Regions from separate parts of the Janibacter terrae genome, predicted to be linked through region 1. Evidence: riboswitches for the same ligand, from Rfam matches in the RefSeq annotation. Region 1 holds a riboswitch; the other holds the start of a gene.
The links. A riboswitch is a leader RNA that binds a small molecule or an ion and turns the genes downstream of it on or off. The one in region 1 is predicted to bind FMN.
Positions count from the first base shown of each region.

Region 1 (3,389 bases):
GTCGACCTGGCCCTTGCCGACGTACAGGGCCACGTCACGCGGACGCAGGTAGAAGAACTCGACGTCGTTGTCGGCGTCGGCGACGATCAGCTCCTTGCTGTCGCGGCGGACCCGGTACCCGGACTCGCGCAGCATCTCGACGGCGGGTTCGGACAGGGAGCCCTTGTTGGGCACGGCGATGCGCACGGCGGTCCTCTCAGAGGTGGGTGTAGACGTCTTCGACGGTGAGGCCACCGTCGATCATCAGCACCTGCAGGTGGTAGAGCAGCTGGCTGATCTCGTCGGCCAGCTCCTCCTTGCTCTCGTACTCGGCGGCCATCCACACCTCGGCGGCCTCCTCGACGATCTTCTTCCCGATCGCATGGGTCCCGGCGTCGAGCTGCGCCACGGTGCCCGATCCCTCGGGCCGCTCGGCGGCCTTGCGGGAGAGCTCGTCGAAGAGGGTCTCGAAGGTCTTCACGAGCGCCCAGCCTAGTTCGCCACGAGCGACCGCTCGCCCGCGGGTTCACCGTCCGGACTCTCGACCCGCGAGGCGCGCCGCCAGACGACGAAGCCGTAGACGACGAAGATCGCGTACACGGCGTAGAGGAAGGCGGTCGGCAGGTAGCCGCTGTGCCACAGCAGCGGCACCCCCACGAGGTCCACGCCGATCCAGATGAGCCAGAACTCGTTCCAGCCGCGCGCCATGGCGTAGGTCGCGAGCAGCGAGCCCATGAAGATCCACGCGTCGGCCCAGAAGTACCAGCGCGGCGCCGGCCACCCCGCACCGAGCACGGCGAAGACCTGCTGGACGATCACGATGCCGATGACTGCGGTGACGAGCAGACCGAGGCGCTCGGCCCCCTTCGCCCACCGCGGGGTGATCGCGTGCCCGTCGCCACCTGTCCGCGCCGACCTCACCTGCCGCCAGCGCCACCAGCCGTAGAGCGAGGTGACGATGAAGAAGATCTGCCGGGCGGACTGGCCGAAGAGCGGCGCCTTGTCGTCCACGCCGACGGTGATCCCGATGTAGACGAGGAAGAGGATGGCGTTGCCGACGATGCCGATCGGCCACGCCCACACCCTGCGCAGCATCCCCCCGACGGCGGAGGCGAGACCGAAGCCGATCCCGATGACCTCCATGAGCGAGAGGCGGTAGCCGGCGATGTCGACGCCGGCCGAGTAAATCCATTCGATGATGGACATGCGTCGTCCTTGTCCGCGCGTGCCGCTCTCGTCCGGACTCTCACCGTCGGCCCCGGGGTTCTTGACCGGAGTTCACCGTCCGCGCAGGCGGTCGGGTCGCGGGCTCTCACCGCCGGTGCGGATTTTCACCGCGTCACGTGGCACGTGCAGGGACATTGTGCGAAGGGTTGGCCCGCTCGGCAATTCGGGCGTGCACAACAGGTCGTCCTGACGCAGTCGGTGGCGATATCCGCCACGAGATGCACCAGGACGACTCTTCGTGCACGGCGGGGTGACCAGTCGGTCAGTGGGCGTGCCCCTGCGCCAGCGCGCGCAGCTCCTCGACGGCCGCGGCGGCCGACTCGGCACCGTAGACCGCGGACCCGGCGACGAAGACGTCGGCGCCCGCCTCGGCGCACTGCTCGATGGTCCTGGCCGAGACTCCCCCGTCGACCTGGACCCAGATGTCACCGCCGTGGCGCTTCACGGCCTCGCGGACCTGCGCGACCTTGGGCATCTGGTCGGCCATGAAGGACTGCCCGCCGAATCCCGGCTCCACGGTCATGACGAGCACCATGTCGAGCTCGGGCAGCAGCTCCTCGTACGGGGCGAAGGGGGTCCCCGGCTTGATCGCCATGCTCGCCCGCGCACCCTGGGCGCGGATGTCGCGGGCGAGGGTCACCGGGTCCTTGGCGGCCTCGATGTGGAAGGTGACGCTCTGCGCCCCGGCCTCGGCGTACGGCGGCGCCCACCGGTCGGGGTCCTCGATCATCAGGTGGCAGTCGATCGGAATCGGGCTCACCCGCAGCAGCGACTCGACGATCGGCAGACCGAGGGTGAGGTTGGGCACGAAGTGGGCGTCCATGACGTCGACGTGCGCCCAGTCGGCGGTGGCGATCGCCTGCAGCTCGGACTGCAGGTTGGCGAAGTCGGCGGACAGGATGCTCGGAGAGATCTGCACGGGGTCCTCTGCTGGTGGGGGTCGGGTGGTGGGTCAGTCCTCGTGGATCGAGAGGATGTTGCCGCACCCGTCCTCGATCTGGAAGTGCAGGCCGATGACGTCGCGGGTCAGCTCCTCGCGGAAGACGATGCCCCCGAGGTCCTTGAGCCGGCGGTACTCCATCTCTGCGTCGTCGACCGCGAGCATGATCGCGGCGAGGCCCTCGCGGTACCGGTGCTGGGAGAAGGCCCGGGTCACCTCGTCCTCGACGGGCTCGAGGTTGAGCTGGCAGCCCCGCTCCCAGCCGCTGCCGGGGCCGAGGATGCACAGCTCCTCGTCCGGCACGACGAGCACGTCGCGCCAGCCGAGCACCCGGGTGTAGAACTCGTGGGCGCGGCGGACGTCGGTGACGAAGAGACCGGTGACGAGGGCGCGCACGTTTCAGCCCTTCTTCCGCAGGAGTGCGAGGAACATGCCGTCCGTGCCGTGCAGGTGGGGCCACAGCTGGGCGTGCGGCCCGTCGCCGAGCCCGGTCAGCTCGGCGGTCGCCGCGTCGGCGAGGAAGGTCCGGGCGTCGAGCACCTCGACGTCGTCACGCTTCTTGAGGACGTCGCGCACGACGAAGGTCGTCTCGGACAGGTGCGGGCTGCACGTCGCGTAGGCGATGACGCCACCGGGGCGCGTCGCGTCGATGCCGGCGGCGAGCAGCTCGCGCTGCAGCGGGCCCAGTCCCGCGAGGTCCGTGGGCTGGCGGCGCCAGCGCGCCTCGGGCCGGCGGCGCAGGGCGCCCAGCCCCGTGCACGGGGCGTCGACGAGCACCCGGTCGTAGACCTCCGGCTCGTCCCGGCCGACCTCGCGGCCGTCGCCGGTGCGCACGACGAGCTCGCGACCGTGGTCCCTGGCCTTGGTCAGCGCGGGGCGCAGGCTCTGGCGGACCAGCTCCGTGCGGTGCTCGCTCACCTCGTTGGCGACGAGGTCGGCCCCCTGCCGCAGCGCGAGCGCCGCGAGCAGGCCTGCCTTGCCACCGGGTCCGGCGCACAGGTCGAGCCACCGCTCGGGTGCACCGACGCTGCGCGGGGTGACCGGCACGGCGGCGAGCGCGAGGGCGAGCAGCTGGCTCCCTTCGTCCTGGACCGCGGCGCGGCCCTCGCGGACGGCGTCGAGCGCACCGGGGTCACCGCTCTCGAGCTCGGCGGCGAAGGGGGACCACCGCCCGGGCTGCGCGCCGGCGGCGAGCAGCTCGTCGACGTCGGCCAGCCCGGGACGGGCGACGAGGGAGACGTCG
Region 1 covers NZ_CP144167.1:2,396,331-2,399,719, forward strand. Annotated here, with positions in the region: gene hisG (ATP phosphoribosyltransferase) at 1-186, opposite strand, end outside; gene V3C34_RS11725 (phosphoribosyl-ATP diphosphatase) at 197-460, opposite strand; gene V3C34_RS11730 (nicotinamide mononucleotide transporter family protein) at 472-1,185, opposite strand; FMN riboswitch at 1,202-1,332, opposite strand; gene rpe (ribulose-phosphate 3-epimerase) at 1,469-2,125, opposite strand; gene V3C34_RS11740 (VOC family protein) at 2,159-2,542, opposite strand; gene V3C34_RS11745 (RsmB/NOP family class I SAM-dependent RNA methyltransferase) at 2,546-3,389, opposite strand, start outside.

Region 2 (3,389 bases), 720 kb from region 1:
CGCCGGGCTCGTCATGAGCACCCTCGACGTCGTCGCCTACGCGGGTGAGGACTACACCGCGGGCAGGGCCAAGCCGGCCAACTTCCTCGACATCGGTGGCGGCGCCTCGGCCGAGGTCATGGCCAACGGTCTGGACGTCATCCTCCACGACGAGCAGGTCAAGTCCGTCTTCGTCAACGTCTTCGGCGGCATCACCGCGTGCGACGCGGTCGCCGACGGCATCGTGGGCGCGCTCAAGACGCTGGGCGACGGGGCGACCAAGCCGCTCGTCGTCCGCCTCGACGGCAACAACGTCGAAGAGGGTCGCCGCATCCTCGCCGAGTTCAACCACCCCCTCGTGTCCATCGAGGACACCATGGACGGCGCCGCCCGCAAGGCCGCCGAGCTGGCCGCGAAGTAAAGGACGCAGACACAGACATGGCAATCTTCCTCACCGCTGACTCCAAGGTCATCGTCCAGGGCATGACCGGCTCCGAGGGCATGAAGCACACCACGCGCATGCTCGCCTCCGGCACCAACGTCGTGGGCGGCGTCAACCCCAAGAAGGCCGGCCAGAGCGTCGACTTCCCGGGTGGCCAGTCCGTCCCCGTCTTCGGCTCCGTCGCCGACGCCATCAAGGAGACCGGCGCCGACGTGTCGGTCATCTTCGTGCCGCCGGCCTTCGCCAAGTCCGCCGTCGTCGAGGCGATCGACGCCGAGATCGGCCTCGCCGTGATCATCACCGAGGGCATCGCGGTCAAGGACTCGGCGGAGTTCTACAACTACTCCAAGGGCAAGGCCACGCGTCTCATCGGCCCCAACTGCCCGGGCCTGATCAGCCCCGGCAAGGCCAACGCCGGCATCATCCCGGCGGACATCGCCGGCGCCGGGCGCATCGGTCTCGTGTCGAAGTCGGGCACGCTGACCTACCAGATGATGTACGAGCTGCGTGAGTTCGGCTTCTCCACGGGCGTCGGCATCGGTGGCGACCCGATCATCGGGACGACGCACATCGACTGCCTCGAGGCGTTCGAGAACGACCCCGAGACCGACGCGATCGTCATGATCGGCGAGATCGGTGGCGACGCCGAGGAGCGCGCCGCGGCGTACATCAAGGACCACGTGACCAAGCCGGTCGTCGGCTACGTCGCCGGCTTCACCGCCCCGGAGGGCAAGACCATGGGCCACGCCGGCGCCATCGTCTCCGGCTCCTCCGGTACGGCGGCCGCCAAGAAGGAGGCCCTCGAGGCCGCCGGTGTCAAGGTCGGCAAGACGCCGTCTGAGACGGCGGACCTCATGCGCGAGATCATGAAGGGCCTGTCCAGCTGAGGACGTCCCGGCCTGACGAAGGGCGCCGCACACGACCACGTGTGCGGCGCCCTTCGTCGTGAGGACGTGGGCGGACGAAGACCTGACGCAATCGGGGCAAGGCTCAGGTACGTCGCCACGCACTGAGACACCCCGCGGTCCACGTGGGCGCCACCACGTGGACCGCGGGTGACCCTGCTGCGGGGCGCGAGTATCCTTCACGGCGTACGAGTTGTCGTACGCGTGCTCCGGGGTCGGTGCAATTCCGAGCCGGCGGTGACAGTCCGCGAACCCGTCCTCCTCACCGAGGTCGGGCCGAGCCGGTGAAATTCCGGGACCGACGGTGAAAGTCCGGATGGGAGGCAGCACGCGGCGTCGCCTGCCGTGCCGTGCGTGGGTCCTCCACACCCGGCGCGGTCCCACCGGGGTGCCGGTGGCCCGGCGCACGCCGCCACGCCCGACGGGCGTGTCTCCCTTCGCCCCCGTGGTCCGCGTCGGACCACGGAGAGGCACATGCAGCACCGCTTGATCATCGAGACCGCGATGGCGCGAGCCGTCGGGCTGGCCGCGCGCGGCCTCGGTCGCACCAGCCCCAACCCGGTCGTCGGCTGCGTCGTGCTCGACGCCAGCGGGCGCATCGTGGGCGAGGGCCACCACGAGCGGGCCGGGGGACCGCACGCCGAGGTCGTCGCCCTGCGGGCCGCCGGCGACGCCGCCCGCGGCGGCACCGCCGTCGTCACCCTCGAGCCGTGCCGGCACACGGGCCGCACCGGACCGTGCACGAGCGCGCTGCTCGAGGCGGGCATCGCGAGCGTCGTCATCGCCGTGCCCGACCCCACGCGCACCGCCGGCGGGGGAGCGGACCTGTTGCGGGACAACGGTGTCGACGTCGTGGAGGGAGTCGGTCGGGAGGCCGCCGCGCACGTCAACCGGGCCTGGCTGCGCGCGACGGTCGCCGGTCGACCGCACGTCACGTGGAAGCTCGCGAGCACCCTCGACGGCCGCACCGCCGCCGCCGACGGGACGAGCCGGTGGATCACCGGGCCGCAGGCGCGGGCCGCCGTGCACCGGCTGCGCGCGGAGCGCGACGCGGTCCTCGTCGGGGGCGGGACGCTGCGGGCCGACGACCCCCACCTCGCCGTCCGGGACCTGCCGGGCGCCCACCAGCCACTGCGCGTCGTCCTCGACTCCGGAGCGAGGATCCCGCTCGACGCCCGCGTGCTCGACGACGTCGCACCGACCCTCGTCGTCGTCGCGGACGACGCCGACGCCTCCCGGCTGCTCGCCGCCGGCGTCGACGTCCTCGCCGCGCCGCGCGGCCCGCGCGGCCTCGACGTCGCAGCCGTCCTCACGACCCTGCACGAGCGCGGGGTGCGCTCGCTGCTCCTCGAGGGCGGCGCGAGCCTTGCCGCCACCTGCATCGCGCACGACCTCGTCGACGAGGTCGTCGCCCACATCGCCCCCGCCCTGCTCGGCGCCGGGACCTCGGTCCTCGCCGACGCGGGCATCACGACCATGACCGGCGCGCTGCGCCTCGACACGACCGACGTGCGGCGGCTGGGCGACGACGTCGCCCTCACCGCCACCGTCAGAAGGGACCACTGATGTTCACCGGGATCATCGAGGAGCTGGGGGAGGTCGTCGCCGTCGAGGAGGGGGCCGACTCCAGCCGCATCACCGTGCGAGGGCAGGTCACGACGACCGACGCACCGCACGGGGCCTCCATCGGCGTCAACGGCGCCTGCCTCACCGTCACCGACACGGAGGCGAAGGGGGGTGAGGTCACCTTCGACGTCATGGCCGAGAGCCTGCGCCGCACCGTCCTCGGCGACCTCGCCGTCGGCGACGTGGTCAATCTCGAGCGGGCCATGGTGCTCGGCGCCCGCCTCGACGGCCACCTCGTGCAGGGGCACGTCGACGGGACCGCGACGATCACCCAGCGCCGCCCGGGCGACCGGTGGGAGGAGGTGCGCCTGGCGATCGACCCCGGGCTGGCCCCCTTCGTCGTCGAGAAGGGCTCGATCTGCCTCGACGGCGTGAGCCTCACCCTGACCGCCGCCGGTGACGACCACGTCGAGGTGGCCCTCATCCCCACGACGATG
Region 2 covers NZ_CP144167.1:3,111,490-3,114,878, reverse strand. Annotated here, with positions in the region: gene sucC (ADP-forming succinate--CoA ligase subunit beta) at 1-400, shown strand, start outside; gene sucD (succinate--CoA ligase subunit alpha) at 418-1,308, shown strand; FMN riboswitch at 1,527-1,660, shown strand; gene ribD (bifunctional diaminohydroxyphosphoribosylaminopyrimidine deaminase/5-amino-6-(5-phosphoribosylamino)uracil reductase RibD) at 1,801-2,892, shown strand; gene V3C34_RS15500 (riboflavin synthase) at 2,892-3,389, shown strand, end outside.
Region 2: another riboswitch for FMN. It lies ahead of ribD (bifunctional diaminohydroxyphosphoribosylaminopyrimidine deaminase/5-amino-6-(5-phosphoribosylamino)uracil reductase RibD); the one in region 1 lies ahead of V3C34_RS11730 (nicotinamide mononucleotide transporter family protein).